Regions from separate parts of the Paenarthrobacter sp. NPDC089988 genome, predicted to be linked through region 1. Evidence: riboswitches for the same ligand, from Rfam matches in the RefSeq annotation. Region 1 holds a riboswitch; each other region holds the start of a gene.
The links. Region 1 has a riboswitch for cyclic di-AMP ahead of ACIPV6_RS06625 (NlpC/P60 family protein). Riboswitches for the same ligand answer to the same signal wherever they lie in the genome.
Positions count from the first base shown of each region.

Region 1 (7,585 bases):
GGGGAGCTTGGACGCGAAACAACGCGATGCCTTCGGGCACACACGTCAAGGAGGAGCCAAGCAGTGTCACTCACGCCTGATTCCGGCACAGAGCGCACCACCACCGTGGTGATTGGAGCCGGGCTTTCCGGCCTGGCCGTGGCCAGCGAGCTCAGCCGCTACGGAGTTGGCTCAATTGTTGTGGATGGGTTTGGATCCCTGTCCACATCCGGTCCCTCCGTCCACACGGGAATGCTGCAGCGCTGCGACGCTGCCGACCCCGCGGCCATGCTGGAACGCAACCAGATCCTCCGGCACTTGCGGAACTACGCAGCCAGCCATCAGCTCGACGTGCGGAGCACCACCAAGGCGGTGCGCCTGGATTTCCTGGGAGCCAACCAGGGCCTGCAGCTTGGCGAGCGGGCCGTGCCAGGGCTCTCGGCTCCCGGCGTCAGTGGCCCCGGCCTGGCGACGGCGGGACTCGCACCCTTTGAGTCGGCACCGTTCGACTCAGCACCCTTCGACTTAGCACCCCGCCAGTGGGCCGTGCACACGGCCAGCGGCATCCTTCTGGCGGACCACATTGTGGTGACGCGCTGCGCCCAGAGCCACTTGCGCCGGATGTTGGCCGAACTGGGCATCGCGATCGGGCAGAACCTCGTGGCCGCCATGCGGGCGGTCGGGATGCACCTTGTTGGCGTCGGCGAACTTATCACACCCACGCCCAAGGAAGTGCTGCGGCAAGCGAAGGCCGTGGGACAGGCGATCTCGTCGAAGGTGGCGCTCCCGGCCGGACCGGGCATCGCGATCGCCTGAAGCTCCGGCACAGTGCCGCACCTGGAAACGGGCACCTCGGCCGCCTGACCAACCGGCATGCCCGCTGCTGCGAGCAGCCAAATGTCGCGAGCATCCACATGCCAGGGACCCCGAGTCCCCAGCAAGCCCTTAACAGCCAAAGGCCGGCACCCGGAGAGCAATCTCTCCCAGGTGCCGGCCTTGGTGTTTAAGCGTGAAGCTTAGGCGCCAGCGCGTACGTACGTGATGGGGCCGGTTGCGGTCAGCCAGCTGATCGGGTGGATGCCGGTCTGGTTGCCGTTGATGCCACCGCTGATGGCCTGGCCATTGCCGATGTAGATGGCAACGTGGCCGGACTGGACGATCATGTCGCCGGGCTGGGGATCGCTGACTACCTTGCCGTAGTTCATGAACTGCATCGGAGCGAGGTCACCCACGGGGATTCCTGCCGAGCCGAGGGCGCGCTCCACCATGGCGGTGCAGTCCTGCATGATGCCGATCTGGGCGTAAGCCGAGGCAACCATGGCTGCGTTGACGCTGCCGGCAGGTGCTGCTGCTGCAGGGGCCGCGGCGGCGGGGGCAGCCGCGGTAGCTGCAACAGTAGCCTTGGCGGTGGTGGCCGTAGTGGTTGCCTTCTTGGCCGGAGCCGCAGCCACCGGAGCCGGCTTCTCGATAACGGGAGCCGCGACGGAGGAAACCGCGGGGCGCTCGAAGTTGATGGTGGCCGTTGCAGCTGCGGTGACTACCTTGTTGGGGGTCTCCGCAACGGTTTCGGCAACCGTCGCCGGGCTGGAGTCGCGCTGGACCGGAGCCTGTGCGGGGGTCTCGGCAGCGTGGGCGGCAATGGAGCCGGTCAGGACAAGGCCGGAAGCTGCAGCAATGACGGCTGCCTGGCGGCCAGCGCCGGAAGCATTGCTGGCAACGGCCTTGGAGATGGAGATGAACGGATTGGGACGTGCGATGTCCGCCTTACGACGGCCGCGAAGAATGCGTGAAGACATGAAAAAGCCTCTCCCGATGCCTGCGAGGTTAGCTGTCGGATTCGGATGGGAGTCACCCGGTCACTATCCCCCGCTGTTCAGCGGAAGCCTCGTGACTTCACCCCAAGGCGCGCTCGATGGCGGCCTAAAATGGGTTCCCCGTCTCTGCCGTAGGTTTGTCTGCGAACGGATTCCGGACTGCGGCAGAGCTAGGCAATCAGGCCGGAAGTGCCCCAAAGATGGATCGGGCACAGGTACTACCGTAACGGATGATCACCCCAAAGTCACATTTGAGTAACGAGGAGTTCGCTTTGCGCGTGTCGCGGTAACCCTTTCGAGATTTTCGCAGGTATGTAGAAAACCGCGTCATTCCGCGGAATTATCGCCCTCAGCCTCGTTGGACGCGGCCAACTTCCTGCGGGCTGTAACGGCCAGGAAAACCACCAGGCCGACGGCCACCACGGCGAGGCCCACAATGCTCCAAGGGAAGGGCTGGGAAGCGGCCGGAGCCGACTCGCCGGAGCCGGTCCCCGGAGCGGCCGTTCCCGCGCTCGGAATCACCGCTCCCGAGGCCGAAGCGGACGGTGAGGCGCCCGCGGAGCCGCTCGCCGCCGTCGTGCTTCCCGCGGTGGCCGTGAACTTGAAGGTGCCCTCAATGGGGTGCGAATCGGAGCTGACGACGCGCCACACCACGGTGTACTCACCGGCCGGCGCTCCCGGACGCAACTTTTGGACTGCTTGGTTGTCGATGATTTCGACGGCCCCGTCTGCCCAGTTTTCGCCGCCCGCGGTGACCGTCATGCCGGAGCCGATCGCCAGCGGACGGTTGTTGAAAGTGATGGAGACCGACGCCGGCACGGCCGCCACGGTGGCTCCGTTGGCCGGAGTGGTGGACTCGGCCACGTCGTGCGCGGACGCGGGGGCGGCACCGAAAAGTACCGCCGAGGCGAAGGCAAGGGCGGCAACGACGGCGGCCAGAAGCGGGCGGATGGTACGCATGGGGCGGTTTCTCCTAATGTTGGCTTCCTTACAGACTAGGCGAATCGTCCGGGCGCCCCGTAGCCGCGGGCATAGGATTTGAGAGCACACTCACCCGATCCCCGGAGACCTTCATGCTTAAACAAGGTTCTGCCATAGACCGCTACTTCAAGATTTCCGAACGTGGTTCCACGTACTCACGGGAAATCCGTGGCGGGTTCGCGACCTTCTTTGCCATGAGCTACATCGTGGTCCTGAACCCCCTGATCCTCTCCGGAGCCGACTCCAGCGGAGCGTCACTCGGCTTCACCGCCGTCGCTGCCACCACCGCGTTCGTTGCGGGCATCCTCACCATCCTCATGGGAGCCTGGGCCAAGCACCCGTTCGCCGTGGCCACGGGCCTGGGCGTCAATGCCTTCGTTGCCGTCACCGTCGCTTCGCATCCGGGGCTGACGTGGCCGGACATGATGGGACTGGTGGTCCTGTCCGGCCTGACCATGCTGATCTTGGTCCTCACGGGGTTCCGGACCGCCGTATTCAAGGCCGTGCCGGAAGCACTGAAGACCGCGATCGTCGTGGGCATCGGCCTGTTCATTGCCCTGATCGGACTCGTCAACGCCGGGTTCGTCCGGCGCATCCCCGACGCCGCCGGAACCACGGTTCCCCTGGGACTTGGCGTGGACGGCAAGCTCATGGGCTGGCCCACGCTGGTTTTCGCTGTCGGCCTGATCCTGACCATCGCCTTGGTGGTCCGCAAGGTGCGCGGCGCGATCCTGATCGGCATCGTCGTATCCACCGCGCTGGCAGCGATCCTGGAATTCACACTGCACATCGGCCCGAGCTTCGACGGCAAGAACGTCAACCCCCGCGGCTGGTCCCTCGTGGCGCCGACGCTCTCCGAGTGGGGCGCGCCGGACCTGTCCTTGATCGGCAAGGCGAACCCTTTCGGCGCCTTTGAACATCTTGGCTTCATCGCCGCAGCGCTGCTGGCCTTCGTGATCCTGCTCAGCATCTTCTTCGACGCCATGGGCACCATGGTGGGCCTGGCCAACGAGGCCGGAACCGTGGACGAGCACGGCAACATCCCCAACGTGGACCGTGTGCTCCAGGTGGACGCCCTTGGCGCGATTGTTGGTGGCGGCGCGTCCGTCTCCTCCAACCAGATCTTCGTGGAGTCCGGTGCCGGCATCGGCGAAGGTGCGCGGACCGGGCTGGCGTCCATCGTGACCGGCCTGCTGTTCCTGGTGGCCATGTTCTTCACGCCGCTCATCAACCTGGTTCCGTTCGAAGCCGTTGCCCCCGCACTGGTGGTGGTGGGCTTCATGATGGTGTCCCAGGTGGGCAAGATCGACTGGCAGGACTGGGGCGTGGGCATCCCGGCGTTCCTGACCATCGCCCTCATGCCGTTCACCTACTCGATCGCCAACGGCCTCGGGGCAGGCTTTATCTCGTACGTCCTGATCCGCACCTTCCAAGGCCGCGCCCGTGAAGTGCACCCCCTGATGTGGGTTGTTGCAGCGGCGTTCCTGCTGTTCTTCGGCATCGGAACGGTGGAGGAACTGCTGGGCGTCAAGTAAGTCGCTGCGCCGAGTTGGCATTTGATGACAGTCCGAGGCTCCCGCATTGTCATCAAATGCCAACTCGCGGTTTTTTGAGGGGACGGATGTCCGGTATTTCAGACACTCCGGACCCGGAACTGCTGGCTTTGGCAGTCCGGGTCCGGTGTGCTTTAAGCATGGAAACCAGCGCCTTCACCGTAGATGTCAGCCCCACGCCGTGGACCGGCCGTTTTGATGGCGACGGCGACGAACACCGCCGCTGGTGGCAGGCCGTGGCTCCCCATACTCCGGAGGCCGCAGCAGCCGCCGCGCGTCCCGCCGTCGTGCTTGGCTTCTGCAGTGACGCCGGCGTCAAGCGCAACAAGGGGCGCGTGGGTGCCGCCGCGGCTCCGGCCGCCATCCGTGCCGCGCTGGGTCCCCTGGCCTTCCACCTGGACCGCGATGTTTTCGACGCCGGCGACGTGGTGGTTGAGGGCGATGCCCTGGAAGCGGGACAGGAGCGGGCGGGACGCGCCATTTCAGGACTGCTCGACGGCGGCAACCTCACCGTGGTGCTGGGCGGCGGGCACGAGACCGCGTTTGCCAGCTACCTGGGCGTTGCCGGCTCGGAGGCCGTGCGCAGCGGAAAGCGTTTGGGCGTGCTGAACCTCGATGCCCACTTCGACCTGCGGGACGAGCCGACACCGAGCTCCGGGACCCCGTTCCTCCAGATGGCCCAGGAGGAAGCCGCCGCGGGGCGCGAACTCCAGTACGCCGTCGTCGGTATTTCCGAACCCAACAACACGCGGACGCTGTTCGATACCGCCGACCGGCTCGGCGTGAAATACCTGCTGGACGAAGACTGCTCGCCGGAAGCCGTGGAGACCTTCGTGGCCGACTTCCTGGCCGGGATCGACGTGCTGTACCTGACGATCGACCTCGATGTTTTGCCCGCCGCTGTGGCGCCGGGCGTGAGTGCCCCGGCTGCATATGGTGTGCCGCTGCCGGTAATCAGCGCAGTCTGCAAGCAGGTTGCCGCGAGTGGCGCTTTGCTGCACCTGGACGTGGCTGAATTGAACCCCGAGTTCGACATCGACTCCCGCACCGCCAAGGTTGCGGCCCGGCTGGTCAACACACTCCTGGCATAGCTGTTTCCTTGCGGCCATCCTCCGCATAGCCTGTGGGGAGGGAAGGACGGCGATGAACGCAACTCCTGTGCAGAACAAGTGGCGCTGGGTGGCCGGGCCGGTGGCCGTGGCGCTCGGCCTCGCTGCCCACGTACTTTCCGGGGGCAGTGCGCCGGCCATTCCAGTGCTGTTGGGCTTCGTGGCCCTTGCGGCGTTGGGCGCGCAGCTCATTTCCCGGTGGATCCACGGGCCGCTGCTTTTGCTGCTGGTTTCCGGAGCCACGCAGCAGCTGCTGTTCTTCGGCTTTGATGCGCTGGGAGGTTCCATCCCCGGGCTCGGCTCCCTGGACCACCTTCACGGCACCGGCCAGATTCCAGCGGACCTGCCCGTCCCCGCTGCCGGGACGGCCGCTCTCCACGCCGGGGACCTCATGCTGTACACGCACGCAGCTGCTGCGATCCTCACGCTCCTGATCGGAGCCGGCGTGGCCAAACTGGCTGGGCGGTCGTGGCGGGGGCGCACGCTTCACGCTGCGCAAAGCCACGCAACGCGGACGTAATCCAGCGACCAGCGGCGTAGTCCGGTCGTCAGGGCGCGTAGCCTAACCGTCAGCCCGCGTAGCCCTGCGAAAACCGGGGCAAAGAACTTTGATTCGTTTGCCGGCCCGGGCCTAGTCTCGTTGGCACGTGGTGTACCCAAGAGGCCAGGGAGCTGCCTGCAAAGCAGCGCACGCGGGTTCGAATCCCGCCACCACGTCTGTTGGGTCCGTGGTCCTCACCGAGATGGCATTTGATGACAATGTTTGGCCCAAACATTGCCATTAAATGCCAACTCGCCGGAGATTTACTGGGCCGCGTCGAAGCCAGCGAGCAGGCGCCGGGATGCGGTGACCATGTGGGAGCGCATGGTCTTAGTGACAGCGTCGACGTCCCGGGCCTTCAAAGCCTCATAGATTGCCGTGTGTTCCTGGAGGGCCGCTTCCGCGTGGCCTTCGTCCGTCAGGGCGCGGTCCACCCAGATCCTCAGCAGCGACCGGATGCTCTGCAAGAGCTCCTCGAGGACCATGTTCCCGGAGGCGGCAGCGATCTCCCGGTGGAACGCCGCGTCTGCTTCGACATACGCTGCCAAGTCATCGAGGTTCTTCTCCATGGCATCGAGGTTGGCGCGCATGCGTTCCAGGGCCTCGTCGGGGACCCGCCCGGCGGCCAACTCCACAGCCTGCACTTCCAGGCCGCTGCGGAGTTCAACGAGTTCCCGCGTCCGCGGCTCCCCCAGCATCAAGCCCCAGCTGAGCGTGCGCGGCAAGAGTTCGGAGACGCCGTCGCGCAGGTACGTTCCGGAGCCTGGCCGGACAATGACGATGCCGAGAATCTCCAAGGCGGCCAGTGCCTCGCGAATGGCCGAGCGTCCGACACCCAGCGACGCTGCCAGCGTGCGTTCGGCCGGTAGCCGCGTGCCCGGCGCGATGTCGCCGCTGGTGAAGTAGGCGAGCAGTCGCTCGGCCACTTCGGACACGACGGAGCCCTGCTCCATGGGCGCCAGGGCCGCCGTCATTTGGGCCGCTGCGGCGGCAGAATTCACAGACATCCTCAAAGCGTAGCAACCGGATGACCAATCGAGAGGCAGCGTCGAGAGACACCAAAAAGAAAAACACATCAACCGGTTGACCAATTTAGATTCCAGTCCTATGGTTTAAGTCACAAGCTTCGTTTTGGCCGGACCCAGACCGGCAATCCACGAGTCAGCCCGGCGCATCCAATGCAGGATCTGCGGGGACACCAACATCTAGGAGTCAATGTGGACACCACACAATCGGTGGTAGAGAAATCCGCAATCAAGAAGGTGGCGGTCCGGCTGGTGCCGTTCGTCGCCCTGATGTTCTTCATCAATTACCTGGACCGCACGGCCATCTCCTTCGCCGGACCCAATGGCATGAACAATGACCTGGCGTTGTCCGCAGCCCAGTTCGGCTTTGCCTCCGGCGTGTTCTTCATCGGCTACATCCTGCTGGAAGTCCCCAGCAACCTGGCCCTCCACAAGTTCGGCGCCCGCCGCTGGCTTGCCCGCATCATGGTCAGCTGGGGCATCGTGTCCCTGCTCTTCACGTGGGTTGGCAACGTTGAGCAGCTCTACATCCTGCGCTTCATCCTGGGTGTTGCCGAGGCTGGTTTCTTCCCGGGCGCCATCC
Region 1 is NZ_JBIVGD010000003.1:263,130-270,714, forward strand. Features, by position in the region: gene ACIPV6_RS06620 (FAD-binding protein) at 64-795, shown strand; gene ACIPV6_RS06625 (NlpC/P60 family protein) at 996-1,775, opposite strand; cyclic di-AMP (ydaO/yuaA leader) riboswitch at 1,779-1,970, opposite strand; gene ACIPV6_RS06630 (copper resistance protein CopC) at 2,121-2,753, opposite strand; gene ACIPV6_RS06635 (NCS2 family permease) at 2,867-4,309, shown strand; gene hutG (formimidoylglutamase) at 4,468-5,418, shown strand; gene ACIPV6_RS06645 (hypothetical protein) at 5,471-5,956, shown strand; tRNA gene ACIPV6_RS06650 (tRNA-Cys) at 6,083-6,153, shown strand; gene ACIPV6_RS06655 (FadR/GntR family transcriptional regulator) at 6,241-6,984, opposite strand; gene ACIPV6_RS06660 (MFS transporter) at 7,195-7,585, shown strand, end outside.

Region 2 (7,585 bases), on a different contig from region 1:
TGCTGTTTGAATAGCCATATGTCTTCGAGGTCCCGCTCTGTGGTTTGGCCGGTGGTGCATGAGGAACGACGCGCCCTCATCAAGGACCTGGAAGCACTGCACGGTCCACTCTGGAACGCTGAATCCTTATGTCCCGGCTGGAGCGTCCATGATGTGCTGGCCCACTTGATCGACTCAGCCAAGACCACTCGCCTGGGGTTCGCCCGACGGATGATCGCCGCCCGTTTCGACTTCGACCAGGACAACGCCGTGGGAGTAGAGCGGGAACGGGCGTCCGATCCACGCCATACCCTGAAGTCCTTCCATGCCGTTGCCGCCAGGACCTCCGGACCGCCAGCTTCTCTGGCCACCCGGCTGGTGGAAGCGTTCGTGCACGGCGAGGACATCCGCCGCCCGCTGGCGATCAGCCACAGCTATCCTCCTGAACACGTGGCCACGGCATTGGACTACCAACTGAAGACCACCACCAGGATGGGCGGCGGCAAGGAGGTCGCAGCAGGATGGCGCCTCGTTGCGACGGATACCGGGTACGCGCGCGGCGAGGGCCCGGAAGTGCAGGGACCCGCCATCTCACTGCTCCTCGCCGTCTCCGGGCGGGCCATTGCAGGCCATGAACTAACAGGCCCGGGCGCGGACGTTTTCCTGCAGCTGGCGCGGGGGTAGGGCGCGGCGACCCTAACCTGGACGGGTGGCGAGAATTCCAGGAACTCGAGTGGTTGATTCGAGCCATCCGGCGAGGTTCCGGTCCAACATCCGAGCCAGCTTCAGGCAAGCCTCGTGGGCCTGCTGCACGGTGAGCCGATGCTGCTGACCGGGGAGCGGAAAGCCAGCCACAAAAGGCTCATGATGGGCAGCCCTGTTTCGTGCGGCATGGACGATGGTGACGACTCCCAATGTCCAGGTCCTTGTGAATTTCACGCCGTCAGCCGTAGCCGCCGATCTTCCACCTCGAAATGCCCTGTTGAGGCAGCTATTCCAAAGAAGCTCATGCGACGCCCGAAATCGCTGTGGTTCCCGCCCTACATATCCCCCCGGTTCCAAAAGTCCCTTCCAGAAGCCGAACATCAAGCCTGCAATGAGGTGGCCGGAGGTGCGCCGTCCCTGCGGCAATTTCGACCAGGCCTCGGCCAGCTTGTTCCGGCTCGGCCCATCCAGCCCAATGTCTGCCGTGTACCAGAAACGCCCGTAGGCAATCTCCAGTTGCTTGGCCATAGCGTTCCTCACGGCCACTTCCACGATTGCGATGTCGGCCAAAAGGGCTGCCGAAACGTCACGATCCCAAATATAGAGCTGTCTCGCCAGCGAGTGATCGTACGAGGCAGCGGCCATGTACGTTGCCATGCGGACTGGGGTGATGGCCTCGTCGAGGGCGCGGCTGTGGGCGCCGTTGGACCAAGTTTGGGCATTGGTCAGTATTCGGCGCTCCTTGCTAGACTGCAGATGAAGTCCCCGGACCCGCCTCTCTGGACATGAGCCATGATGCGGCCGGGGTTTTTTGTACGCCCATTCTAGGTAAGGGGCCGAAACAGAACTCTGCAAAAACCATCTTTTCCACAGGCCTCTCACTGAACGGGAAAGACTTTGAGCGCGAGGAACGGCGTGGCGCCGGGCTGCCCTTGTTGGACGCGGGGCCCGAGGCTAGGCTGGCAGGGCAGTGCAAATCATAAGGTTACTGAGGAAGAGGTTTGGCCATGACGAGCTATGACCCCGAGGACGACCCCCAAACGTTCGGCGTTTCCGGCGCCGCAGAGCCGGACAGCATCCACGAGGATCCGGACATGCGGCAGGACGAAGACCAAGACCCCGCAGCCTCCTCGAATCCGGATCCGGAAGACGGCAACATCACCGGACTGGAGCCGGGCGGCGGAGTGCCTCCGGGAGAAACCCCTCCCGGTGAAGGCAGCATGAGCGGCGACCAAGGCCACGAGGAGTAACCGCTCCACATCAATCGCCAGGCCGCTGCTCCGTTATGGGCAACATCGAGATAGCGGCTTGGCGGCGATTGGGCGCTATTTCAGCCGCAGGATCTCGCCCAGATCGTAGTCGGCCGGTTCCTCCAGCTGCGAGTAGGTGCAACTGTCCGGAGTCCGGTCCGGCCGCCACCGACGGAACTGGGTGGTGTGCCTGAAGCGATCGCCCTCCATGTAGTCGTATGCCACCTCGATCACGAGTTCCGGGCGCAACGGCACAAAGGAAAAGTCCTTCCCGGCACTCCACCGGCTTTGGCCACCGGGCATCCTGGATCCCCCGGCGGACTCCTGGTTGGCCCATTCACCCCACGGATGCTCGGCGAATTCCACCTGGTATGGCTCCAACTCGGCTACCAAGGCTTCCCGCTTGGCCATGGGGAACGACGCCACGACACCCACATGGTGCAGGTGGCCTGAGTCGTCATAGAGCCCCAGCAACATGGACCCCACAACCTTGGCTGTTTTGTGCCAACGGAATCCTGCCACCACGCAGTCAGCCGTCCGTTCATGCTTCGTCTTGAACATCACCCGCTTGTTCGGCTGATAGGTGCCGTCCAGCGGCTTGGACAGCACGCCGTCGAGCCCGGCTCCCTCCAGTTGCACGAACCATTCCTTGGCGCGGTCAAGGTCGGTGACCGCAGGCGTGATGTACACGGGCGGTTCGGCGTCGGCGAGCGCCTTCTCCAGCGCAGCCCTGCGTTCGGCGAAGGGCCGTCCTGTCAGGTCCTCATCCCCCAGGGCGAGCAGGTCGAACGCCACCAGCGAGGACGGTGTCTTCTCTGCGAGCATCCGGACGCGGCTGTCGGCCGGGTGGATTCGCTGCTGGAGCCCCTCGAAGTCCAAACGGTTGCCGGAAATGAGGATGATCTCACCGTCGACTACGCATTTCTCCGGGAGGTTCTTTTGGAGCGCGTCCACGAGTTCGGGGAAGTAGCGGGTCATGGGCTTCTCGTTGCGGCTGCCGAGGACGATCTCGTCTCCGTCCTTGAACACGATGGTCCGGAAGCCGTCCCATTTAGGTTCGTAGTGCCCCACATCCGGGATGTCGGGCACGGACTTGGCGAGCATGGGCGAAACGGGCGGCATCACAGGCAGGTCCATAGGATCATGTCTACCGGCCAGTACATGCCCAAAGCTAGTGTTGACCCATGGATTTGTTGGCCGTGCTGGCTGCCGTACTCTGCGGTCCCGCCCTCGTGGCGCTCCTTTGGATCTGGACCCGGCGCCGGAGCAGTAAGCGTCCGGTGAAACGCGCAGCCTTGGCGGGCGTCCTCGGCATCGTGGACGAGATCTACCGCCCCGAAACCCACCTTGCGCACCAGGTACAAAAGGTCCAGCATGAATTGCCGGCTAGGGCGCCAGCACCGAAGGGTAGGCGATAAGGTCACCTCGAATCCTTGGACGTTCCGTCCGTTACATTAATGTGACTTTACTTCCCTGCTCCTGTACGGTCGAAGGGCGACCCCGATCTCCGCTGGGCCGCTTCCGGGCTGACGCCGAGCTCTGCCGCATCCCGGAATCCGCCAGATCCGCGGCAGAGACGGGGGACCCAGAGTTCCCGGGCCTGCATTCCGCAGGCCCTTGGGGTGAAGCCGCCACGTGCGGCCGGACGGCCTCGTCCGAACCCGACAGCTAACCTCGCAGGCGTTGAGAGGCAATCACCCATGTCCCCAACCATGGATCAGCCGCGCCGTGCCCAGGAGGCCACCGAGCGCACCAAGCCAACCGGACGCCGTCGGGCCCAACCCAGCGGACAGTCCCCCACCAGCGTTGAAAGCACGACGGCGGCATCCGCCGCTGCTGCCAATCCCACCGCTCCTGCGCCCACCGCTCCTGCGCCCATGACGCGCGCGGAGCGCCGCGCGGCCGAGCGCGAGGCAGCCGCCCAGGCTGTCATCGCGCCGGAAGCTTCGGCTTCGGACGATGTTGCTGCTCCTGCCTCAGACCACGTGCCCAGCACGACGGCGGACGATGCCCCTCGGATTGCGTCGACGACGCCCGGGCCGCCGACGTCCGCGATCCCCGTGGTGCAGCCAGCCGAGCCTGCTTCTGAGGCAGAGGCCGCTCCGGCGACGGCCGCCATCCCGGTGGTACAGCCCGCCGAGCCCGCTTCTGAAGCCGAAGCTGCTCCCGCGACGGCGGCTATTCCGGTGGTACAGCCCGCCGGGCCCACCTCCGAAGCCGAAGCCGCTCCCGCGACGGCCGCTATTCCGGTGATGAAGCCGTCCGAGCCTGAACCAGCCACCGCATTCATTCCGACAGTCGCCGCCCCGGCGATCGGCGCATCCGAAGCCCATCCTGAGTCCAGTGCCCAGCCGAAGACGCCTGCACAGATTGCCGCTGCCGCAACGGCCTCCGCGGGCTTGGCAAGCCAGCAGGCCAGAGCGGCCAAGGCAGCTGACGGTTCACAGCCGCGCAGGGCCGCCACTTTTCCCGGTACGGCCACGTCAGCGAGCCCGGCCACGTCGGCCGCCACTGGCAAGTCGACCACCGCAAGCAAATCGGCCTTCGGTTCGTTTGGGGCGTCGTCCTTCACCCGGGAACCGCACTCGGTCCTGACCAAGGCCGCTTCCGTGAAAACGATGGGCCAGCGCATGGCCGTCGTGGCTGGAGCGCTGGGCTTGGTCCTGACGGTGGGTACGGTCAGTCAGGCCTTGGATCTCCCGCTGTTCGGCCAGGACAACCAATCGCAGCAAGCCAGCGGCTCTTCCAAGGACGCCGACGGGCGGGCAACGGGCACCGCATCCCCCGGCCCGACGCCGTCGTACACCACGGCTTCGTCTACGTCCGCAGCCACGACCGACGCGGGCCAGCCCTCAGCCGACGCGGCACCACCCGCAGCCGAGGCACCTGCTGCCGCACCGGCGTCGTCGGCAGCTGCTCCGCAGGTTTCGCTGGCAGCACCCAAGTGGGTCCCGTCCACGACTCCTTCGGCCGTTGCCCCGGTGCCCGGAGTAACTTCCCCGGTCCCGAGCCAGCCTGCAGCGCCGCCGTCGGACACCATCACGGCACCGACGCCGACCCCCACCACTACTCCGACACCCACAGTCACACCGACGCCGACGCCTACACCCACCCAGACGTCCAAGCCGAGGCCCAGCAACGACCCAAAAGCAAGCAGCGCCCCGACGACCAGTGAGCCCACCCTGAGTGTGGACGGCTTGCTGGACCTTGCCAAGGAGGCGCTGAAATGAGCACGCGCATGCCTCGGACAACCACGCACATCGGCTGGCACGGCCGGTACTGCAGCAGCAGCCGGACGGCGTCCTTCCGCCGCCGGATGGGCCGCTGGAGTTGCCAGCGCTTGCGGCGGTCGTAGGATCCAGAGCAAGAAAATGAGGCAGTCACCCGCGCGGGTGGCTGCCTCATTCGCATTGCCGCCGCCAAGTCACCCCAATAACCAGGCGACGACCAGAAGCGCCGCAACGCAGAGCACGGTGGTGCACAGAATCACATCCCGGGCCACAACCGTGCCGCGGCCATAGGGAGAAGCAAAGAGGAACACGTTCTGCCCAGTAGGCAGGGCGGCCATAATGACGCTTGCCAGCAAGTGGTTGCCGTCCAATCCAAAAACAAACCGCGCCAGAACCCACGCCACCACGGGCATGCCTGCCACTTTGAGAAGCGTGGCCACCAAGGTCTCCACCCTCCCGTCCCCCTGCTGCAGCGGCGCCTTCCCTGCCAAGGACATGCCGAAGGCCAAAAGAACCATGGGCACGGCAGCCCCCGCCAGCATGTCCACGGGCTTCTGCACCAACTCCGGCGCGCGCCAACCGGTCAGGGCCATTGCAACGCCAAGACCGGATGCAATGATCATGGGGTTGCCCAGGGGTTGGAGGATGACGCGCTTCCAGTGGATCTTTTCGCCACCCGCCAGGCCAAGGATGGTCACATAGAAGGGCGCCAGGACCAGCAGTTGCACCAGGAGGACCGGGGCGACGTGCTGGGCCGTCCCTACGGCATAGAGGGAAACCGGGATGCCTATGTTATTTGCATTGGCGTAGCTGCTGGCCATGGCACCGACCGCCGTTTCCGCGACGGAGCGGCGAAAGAACAGGAAACTCAGCAAGCAATAGAGAAGCCCCACGATCACCGCGGAGAGCAGCGCGAGCGGGGCATCGATACCCAGCGCGGCACGGATATCGCTGCCGGCCACCACCGTGTACAGCAACGCCGGGTTGGTGATGTAGAAGGCCGTCTTGGTCAAGGCGCCTTGGACGTCGGGCGACAGCACCTTCAATCGCACTGCCACGTATCCCACGGCGATGACCGCAGAAATGATGAGGATTCCGGAAACAACGCCGCCCACACTGATCCTTCCGAGAAGTGAGAAACCGTTTTCTCAGAGTAGGCGGACGGCAGCCCGGCTGTCCATTTGGTTCTGGTGCGCGGCTTGGGGCACGGCGTGCGGCTCAGATGCGCGGCGTGCTGCTCGGCTGCCCGGGGCGCGGCTCAGCCGGCGGGGGTCAGATCCGGGGCCGCCCGGCCCAGCGCCGCGCTTTCAACGCTGCATGCAGCTCCAGCCGGATGGCACCGCCCAGCGGATCCGCTCCGATGAGTTGGCGGATCTTGCCAAGCCGGTTGTAGATGCTGCTGCGGTGCAGGTGGAGTTTTGCGGCGACGTCCTGGACCGAGCCGTCGTTGTCGTACAGCAACTCGAGGACGGGAAGCAGTTCGCCGTTGCGGTCGTGGTCCTCGAGGGCGCGGAAGTGCACGGATCCGGCGTCGTCCCAGCCGCCAGGTGCCTGCAGCCGGTCGAACAATTGGTAGACCCCCACGGACTTGCTGTCCACGAGCTCGCCGAGTGGAAGATCAACAGCAGCAGCCTGGGCGGCCACCTTCGATTGGCGGTAAGCACCTGCGAGTTGCCGGATCACCTGGATCGGCTCGCTGATGCCCAGGATCACGCGATCCACTTTCCGCCCGGCGCGCTTGGCCAGTTCCAACTGGTAGTGCACCAGGACTTGGGCGTGATCGGCACGGCCGCCGGATTCGCGGAACAGCACCACGGAATGGGTCTCGGTCCCGGCACTGAACAGGGCCGCATCAACGCCGATGGTCGACTGCAACGCGGCGGAACGGTGCGTCAGCGTGGCCGCGAGAGGGTCGACGGCGGACCCGGCACCGTCGGCGTCCAGTATGGTCACTACCTGCCAGGGGCCGCGGCCTTGGATTTCCTTCCACCCGGCAACGGCGGCCACTGCGTTGGATTCTCCGCCGCAGGCCGCCAGGAACTCCTGTTCCCGGCGCCTCCGGAATTCCGACTCGGCCGTGTTCGAGTCGAGCAGGAGCCCTGCCAGCAAGTCCAACTCGTCACGGACCCCTGGCAGTTCGGCGAGTATCGCCGTCGCGCTTTGCTCCTCAAGGTCCTGCTGGACCCATAAGTAGCCCACGCGGAAACCGCGGACCAGCAAGGGGACGCACACCCGGCCCAGCATGCCGAGCTCGTCGTTCGCCGGCACCACAACGGGACGCACCGCCGTCGCAATTCCGTGGGAGAGCTGCCACGCGCTGACGTCGCTTGGCACCTTCTTGCTGAGCAGGAAATTTACGCGGACGCGGTCGGCGTGCGACTGGTTGGAACTGTAGGCGAGGAGGACGCCGTCGAGGTCTTC
Region 2 is NZ_JBIVGD010000004.1:158,530-166,114, forward strand. Features, by position in the region: gene ACIPV6_RS07670 (maleylpyruvate isomerase family mycothiol-dependent enzyme) at 19-663, shown strand; gene ACIPV6_RS07675 (hypothetical protein) at 676-1,329, opposite strand; gene ACIPV6_RS07680 (DUF6480 family protein) at 1,692-1,934, shown strand; gene ACIPV6_RS07685 (ATP-dependent DNA ligase) at 2,010-3,071, opposite strand; gene ACIPV6_RS07690 (hypothetical protein) at 3,119-3,352, shown strand; cyclic di-AMP (ydaO/yuaA leader) riboswitch at 3,482-3,631, shown strand; gene ACIPV6_RS07695 (hypothetical protein) at 3,635-5,164, shown strand; gene ACIPV6_RS07700 (AEC family transporter) at 5,359-6,279, opposite strand; gene ACIPV6_RS07705 (PucR family transcriptional regulator) at 6,437-7,585, opposite strand, start outside.
Region 2: it holds a riboswitch for cyclic di-AMP, as region 1 does, so the genes downstream of both, ACIPV6_RS07695 (hypothetical protein) here and ACIPV6_RS06625 (NlpC/P60 family protein) in region 1, are expected to answer to the same signal.

Region 3 (7,585 bases), on a different contig from region 1:
CTCTGCGACGTCCACGTCCAGGCCACCGGCGGCAGAGGTTGCGTCCACCACGATCAGCGAGCCCTCGTCGGCTCCGTCAACGCGCTTGACCGGAGCCGAGACACCCGTAGACGTCTCGTTCTGGGGCCAGGCGTAGATATCCACACCGGCCTCGGCCTGCGGCGACGGACGGGTGCCAGGCTCGGACTTGATGATGGAGGATGCATCCAGGAAGGGAGCCTTGTTGGTGGCCGCCGCGAACTTGGAACCGAACTCCCCGAAGGAGAGGTGCTGGGCCTTCTTCTCTACCAGGCCGAACGCTGCGACATCCCAGAACGCCGTGGAGCCGCCGATGCCAAGAACAACTTCGTAGCCCTCCGGGGCGCGGAAGAAAGTGCTGAGTCCTTCGCGGATCGAGCCCACGAGGTTCTTCACCGGTGCCTGGCGGTGGGACGTGCCAAGGATGGTGGTGGCTGCGGCGGACAGGGCTTCGACCTGCTCCGGGCGGACCTTTGACGGTCCTGCGCCGAAGCGTCCGTCCTTGGGCAGCAGGTCGGCGGGAATGGTGATGCTGTTGTCGCTCACGGGTGGCTCCAATGGGTATCGGTCAAAGATGGGTCGTGGCAGGTGGCATCAACTGCTCCTTCGACACCCCAATTCTGCCTGACTCGGCGCGCGGGCAGGAACCTGCGGTTGTCATAGTCCGCCACGTGGAATGGTGCTGTCCGGGTGCGCAGGAACGCGGATGAGGATTATTCAGAGTAATTCCAAATAAGCTAAGCTGGAGGAAGCGTCATGGGGCGGCGCCACGGGACCGACCGCCTCGTCTGGACGCGGTACGGTGGACACTACGCGAGAACTGCGTTCGAGGAGAGCTGAGCTGGATGACGGATCTGATCGATACCACTGAGATGTATCTTCGTACCATCTTGGAGCTTGAAGAAGAGAACATCGTTGCTCTTCGGGCCCGCATTGCCGAGCGCCTGCGCCATTCCGGTCCCACTGTTTCCCAGACCATCGGCCGCATGGAGCGCGATGGCCTGGTGGTTGTTTCCAATGACCGCCATCTGGAGTTGACCGAGGTTGGCCGGAAGCGGGCCACCGAGGTGATGCGCAAGCACCGTCTGGCCGAGCGCCTCCTGGCCGATGTGATCGGCCTGGACTGGGCCTATGTGCATGACGAGGCCTGCCGCTGGGAGCACGTAATGAGTGAGCGGGTTGAACGCCGGCTTTACGAGTTGCTTGAGCACCCCACCGAGTCGCCCTATGGAAACCCGATCCCGGGCCTGGAAGCACTCGGTGGGCGGGCCAGCCAGATCTCCTTGAAGGGTGACGTCAACCTCATCCAGGCGATGGACGGCTATGCCACGGATTCACGGGTTGTGGTGAGTAGGTTGGCCGAACCCATCCAGGTTGAGCCCGAACTCCTGACCCAACTCGATGAAGGCGGGATCCGGCCGGGTGCGGCAGTCTCGTTGGCACGGGTAGGGGAGTACATCTCCGTCCGCGTCCCCGGCATCGAGGGCGCCCTCGAATTGCCCCCCGAAGTTGCAGCCCACGTCTTCGTGGCGGTTGGCTGAGCGTAGGACTTTCGAGGCACCTTTCCGAAAAAGGATGGGTGCCTCTTCTGGGTACCGGGCCGGAGTGTCTGATCTCACTAAGATCATCGGGTGCAACGGTGTGACCTGCAGTTTCCGCCGAAAGATGCTAAGGGCCCACCCCGTAAAGCGGCGCTCCGGAAGATAACGAATTTATTACCGAAGGCCTTAATCCCCTATAGTTATCTTCTAGCGCCGATACCAAAGCGTTACCTGATCTGGAGCCGAGCTCTGCCAGCAGATCAGGGGTGTTATCCACTACTGGCAGAGGCGGGGGAACCACCATCGGCTGCCTGAAGAAGCAGCCTTGGGGTGAAGTCCGCAGCAGCAGTGCCTACTTACGCAATTTCCTCCGGGATACCTGTGTGCCGTATGCGCTGCGTGCGGGCCGGGTCTTTGCACTCTCTGATCCGAATCCGACAGCTAACTTCGCAGGCTTTCTAGAGAGGAACAGAGTTTGACATCGCAGAACGTCAGGGGCCGCCGACGCGCGTCCGGCCCCGCTGCTGAGCTGCGGCCAGCCCGCGTCGTAACGGAGATCCGGCCCCGCGACACCCAGCGTCAGGTGCGCCGCCGTAAGAGCCCGTTGCGCCAGGTTGCCGATTTCGCCGCAGCCAGTGGCGTAGGGCAGAAAGCCGGAGTGGCACTGGCTGCCACAGGCCTCGCCCTTACTGTCGGTCTGCCAGCCACAAGCCCCGTTATGGCCACCTCCGAGTCGGGCCAAACAGAAGCTGCCCTTGCCGTCTCCGGTGGCAGCCAGCCTGAGGTTTCCGCGGAAGCATCGGCAAAAATCGACTTCAGCCGTGCGGCGGTGGCTACCAAAGCCGATCCCGACGGCAAGCTCAAGCAGTTGCTCAGCGCCCAGTCCGTCGGCAGCATCCAGGCCAGTTCCTCCAAAGGCACCCTTGGCAGCCCGCTGGACACGCTGTCCACGGCTTCTCCGTTCGGATACCGGGTCAGTCCTCTGACCGGCGGCACCGGCGACTTCCACCGCGGCCAGGACTTCGTTGCCCAGTGCGGCACCCAGGTCCACGCTGCAGCGGCCGGGAAGGTCACGTTCGCTGGGTGGCACGAGTACGGCGGAGGCAACCGCGTCGTGGTGGATCACGGCAATGGCCTTGAAACCACGTACAACCACCTGTCGTCGTTCAACGTCAAGGTTGGCCAGACTGTTAACCGCGGTGACGTCGTAGCCCTGAGCGGCACCACAGGTGCCTCCACGGGCTGCCACCTGCACTTCGAGGTCCAGGTCAACGGCGAAGTCGTGGACCCCATGGGCTGGCTCTAAGCAAAGTCGATGGTCGTCTCTCGCATTCGCGACACACCCCGTGACCTGAATGTGACATTCGTGTTCAACTGTTGTACCGTCTAAAGCGCATCGGCTTTTTAGGGGGCCGATGCACTTGAGTGGATTGCCTAGCTCTGCCACCACTCAGGGTCCGTTCGCATAATTCGTCTGGCAGGGGCGGGGGAACCACTTTTGGTCTTCGAGAGAAGGCCTTGGGGTTAAGTCACAAAGCTTCCCGAAGCGCGTGGCCGGATGACTCCCATCCGAATCCGACAGCTCACCTCGCAGGCATTGGGAGAGGCTACCTACGTGTCATCACGCACTACTTCTGCGCGCCACCGCGCCGAGACGGTTCACCCGTTGAACACTCTTTCGAAGGCTGTTTCAGCGAATGCCGGAACCGTTGGCCGCCAGGCCGCAGTTCTCGCGGCGGCCTCCGGCCTCGTCCTCAGCGTCGGCCTTCCGGCCCAGGCAGCGGACACCGATGTTTCCAAGGCCGAGACGAGCACGCAGCAACTCCTCACCACCGAGGTTGTCACTGCTGAGCCCACGGCCACCGTTTCCTTCGAGAGCCCCGTTGTGGCCACCAGGGAAGCCCCGAAGATCCAGCGCGCTTCGCAGACCACCCAGCGCTCGCAGACCGCTGGTAACCAGACCACTGGTGGCCAGGCCGCAGGCGCCCTCACCGCACAGTCTTCAAACGCCAAGGAAACGGCCTCCAGTGCCGCAGCTTCCGGCCTCGCCGCAATCGCCTACACGGGCATCGGCCACCCTTACGTTTGGGGCGGCACCACCCCCAACGGCTGGGACTGCTCCGGCTTCACCCAGTGGGTCTACGCCCAGGCCGGCATCAGCATTCCCCGCGTCAACGCCTGGACTGCCATGAAGGCCACCAGCACTCCGCAGCCGGGTGACCTGGTCATGCAGAACGGCGGCGCACACGTTGGCATCTACGTCGGCAACGGCATGATGATCAGCGCCCTCAACCCGAGCCAGGGCACCTTGCTTCACTCGGTGGCTTCCACCGGCACGTCTTCATTCTTCACCCTCCGCTAAAACCCCGTTCGGGGTACGCCAGCATGCCCCCCAAGTGCTGGCTTGCCCACAAACCGCACGTGCCCCAACCGCGTGCGGAAACGAAAAGAGATCAAAATGACCAGTGCACACAAGGTTGCACGGCACCGAGCTGAGGCCCCCAAGACCAGCTCCCTTGCCGTGATCGCGAAGGCTGTCAGCGACAACGCCGGTGGCGTGGGCCGCCAGGCAGCTGTGATCGCTGCCGCTTCAGGACTGGTCTTGACCAGTGGCGTTGCTGCGAACGCCGCCGATACCAACGTCCAGCGTGAGTCCACCGCCACCACGGCCCTGGACGTCCAGGCAGTCACTCAGTCCACCATCGCTGCCGATTCCACCGTGGCCATCTCCTACGAGAGCCCGGTCGTCACCACAGTGGAGGCTCCGGCTCCCGTCGTTGAGAAGCCCGCAAAGAAGGCCGCGTCCGGCTCCACTGCTACTACTGGCGCCAGCGCCACCGTGGCCGTCAGCAACCCGGCCACGGCCGCCAAAGCTCCAGCGGCGTCCAGTGGCCTCGGTGCTGCCATCGCCGCGGCGGCCTACGCCCAGCTCGGCGTGACCCAGGATTGCACCATGCTGGTAACCAACTCGCTGGCCGCTGTGGGCATCAACTTCCACGACTGGCCCGCCGGCTACCTCTCCCTCGGCCGCACCGTCAGCGCCGCCGAAGCGCAGCCGGGCGACCTCGCGTACTACGCCAACGGTGGTTACGGTGGAATGGCACACATCGCCGTGTACGTCGGTAACGGCATGGCAGTGCACGGTGGATGGAACGGATCCACCACCGCACTCTTCAGCGTGAACGTCGGCTCCGGCCCGGTCTTCATCCGCGTGAACGGCTGATACAAATTCTTTGAACGCCCCGCAGGAATCCCTGCGGGGCGTTCCGCTTTAAGCCCCCGCAGAGGGCCAGGCAAGGTGGCCCGCACATGAACATTCGCCGACACTGCCCGGGAACCGGTCCGAAAATTCGTTGATACGGCATATAAGTGCTTACCCTTATGGTGTCGATCCACAGCCCGTACATGCAGAGGGCAGCCGGCCCTCGTGCCCCTGACGGGTGCGGCCGTGAAGAGGTACGTGCATGCGCACACTCGTTCTGAATGCTGGATATGAACCGCTGGCGGTAGTAACCTTCCGCCGGGCGCTGGTCCTTGTGCTGACTGGGAAAGCTAGCGTAGTGGCCGAAGGCGGCGAACCTGTCGTCGGGCCACAGGAGATTCTGGGACGTCCGTCCGTGATTCTCCTCAACCGCTACATCCGTCCCCGGTACAACAGGATCACCGCTGTGAGCCGTCGCGGGGTGCTCCGCCGCGACGGCCACCGTTGCGCCTATTGCGGGAAGACAGCGCACACCATAGACCACGTCCACCCCAAATCCAGGGGCGGCGCGGATTCCTGGGAAAACCTGGTTGCGGCGTGCTTGAAATGCAATAACGCCAAGAGCAACCAGACGCTCGCCGAGATGGGCTGGAAACTTCGGTTCACCCCCGGCGTGCCCACGGGAACCATGTGGCAGATCAAAGAACTCGAGAAACCTGCGCCGGATTGGGACCCGTTCCTCTTGCCGGAATCCGCTGCCTGATCGATTTCTGTTGTGCTCCGTCCCTGCGGGTAATCTGGGCGGATGGAGTTCAACGCCGTGATCCTGGCGGGTGGCAGGGCCACCCGCCTCGGTGGCGTGCCCAAGCCGGAGTTGAAGTACGACGGCGCGAGCCTCCTTTCGCACGCCCTGGACGCAGTCCGGGGTGCTTCGCGGACGGTGGTGGTTGGGCCGCACCAGGAAGGCCTTCCGGAAAGGATCCTGTCCGCGCGCGAGGAGCCCGCATTCGCAGGACCGGCGGCGGCGATTGCCGCGGGGCTTGCCGCACTTGAGGCTGCTGATCCGGCTCCGTGGACCTTGGTGCTGGCCTGCGACATGCCGCACGCCTCACGGGGCGTGGCGGCCATCCTTGAGGGAGTTGAGGGGCATCATGGCACCGAAGGAGCCATGGCAGTGTCTTCCGACGGCAGGCAACAGCCTCTCCTTGGTATCTACAGCACGCAGGCACTGGAACGCGAAGTCGGTGCAGCCCAGTCGTTAACGAACGCATCTGTCTTCAAGCTGCTTGCTAGGCTGAACGTGCTGGCTGTTGCCGTTCCCGATGGCTCCACGGACGATGTGGATACGTGGGAGGACGCCGCGGCCCTGGGCATTGACAACGACTTGGAGGCGGACGTGAAAAGCCAGGACGAGACACTCGAAGAATGGTGCCGCATGCTGCTGCAGGCCTTTGAGCTTGAGGGCGTGGACGTGGACGTCAACGAGATCCTTGCCGTAGCCGGCGTGGCCGCGCACTCCGTGGTACGTCCCGCGGCGCCCTTGACCACGTTCATCGCGGGTTACGCGGCCGGAATGGCGCGCGGCATCGGCCAGGCCAACGAAGATGCCGCCATGGCCGCCGCCCTCGACCTTGCCCGCCAGGTAGCCAAGCAGTATGCGGAGCCCGGGGCCGAAACCGAATGACGGAGGCCCCCGAACAGGGCCACCATGCGGCGCATACCTGGCACGAAGCCAGGCAGCGTGCGTTCGACGTCGCCACTCCCATACCCGCAAGCCCTGTTCCGCTGCGCGCGGCGTTGGGGCGGACCCTTGCCCAGGACGTGCTTGCCCTGCAGGACATGCCGCACTACGCGTCGTCGGCCATGGATGGTTGGGCCGTGAACGGCAGCGGTCCGTGGATCCTCAACGAACCCGGCCAGCGGCTGGCACCACACCAGGCCAGCCCGATCGTCACCGGCGGGCTGATTCCACCCGGTGCCAAAGCGGTTCTCCGCAGCGAAAGCGGCATCATCGCCACGGACGACGACGGCCTGCCGGTTTTGGCGCTCGGCGGCACCGCGAAGCCGGGGGAGCCGCGCAACGGCCAGCACATCCGCAAGGCGGCCGAGGAAGCTGCTGAGGGCGAGGTCCTGCTGAAGAAGGCAACGGTGCTGAACCCCGCGCACCTGGCCGTCGCGGCCCTGGCCGGCCTGGACGAACTCCCTGTCCTGGGCAAACCCTTGGTGAGGTTCCTCCTTACCGGGTCCGAGGTGGTTGAACAGGGCGTCCCTGCCCCCGGACAGGTCAGGGATACCTTCGGGCCGCAGCTGGGTTCGGTGGTGGAGCTCCTTGGCGGGATCGACGGCGGGCTGGTCCGTGTGGGCGATAACTACGGGGAGTGGCTCGCGGCGCTGCAGGACGCGGAGCCGGGCACCCTGGAAGCGGGCATGACGGAACTGGGCACTACGGAACTGGACAAGACGGAACTGGGCGCCGACGCAGACCCGCCTGCCGACGTCGTTATTACTACTGGCGGGACCGGACGCTCGGGAACTGACCATTTCCGCAGGGCCGTAGCGGAGTTGGGCGGGACGCTGCTGATTGATGGGATCGCCATGCGTCCCGGGCACCCGGCCGTTCTGGCGGAACTGCCGGATGGCCGCTTCGTCCTGGGCCTGCCGGGGAACCCCCTCGCAGCCATGATGGCCCTCTTTACCGTGGGCGGACCGCTGCTGGCAGCCCTGGGCCACGGACGCCTCGGAGATGTGGGCGAAGTACCGTGCGGTTCCATGATCGATGCCGACCCGGGCCGCACGCGTTTGATGCCGTTCAAGCTGGTTTACG
Region 3 is NZ_JBIVGD010000011.1:37,072-44,656, forward strand. Features, by position in the region: gene serC (phosphoserine transaminase) at 1-564, opposite strand, end outside; gene ACIPV6_RS13995 (metal-dependent transcriptional regulator) at 864-1,559, shown strand; cyclic di-AMP (ydaO/yuaA leader) riboswitch at 1,790-2,030, shown strand; gene ACIPV6_RS14000 (M23 family metallopeptidase) at 2,035-2,865, shown strand; cyclic di-AMP (ydaO/yuaA leader) riboswitch at 3,012-3,170, shown strand; gene ACIPV6_RS14005 (C40 family peptidase) at 3,226-3,921, shown strand; gene ACIPV6_RS14010 (NlpC/P60 family protein) at 4,018-4,782, shown strand; gene ACIPV6_RS14015 (HNH endonuclease) at 5,024-5,524, shown strand; gene ACIPV6_RS14020 (NTP transferase domain-containing protein) at 5,567-6,445, shown strand; gene ACIPV6_RS14025 (molybdopterin molybdotransferase MoeA) at 6,442-7,585, shown strand, end outside.
Region 3: it holds a riboswitch for cyclic di-AMP, as region 1 does, so the genes downstream of both, ACIPV6_RS14000 (M23 family metallopeptidase) here and ACIPV6_RS06625 (NlpC/P60 family protein) in region 1, are expected to answer to the same signal.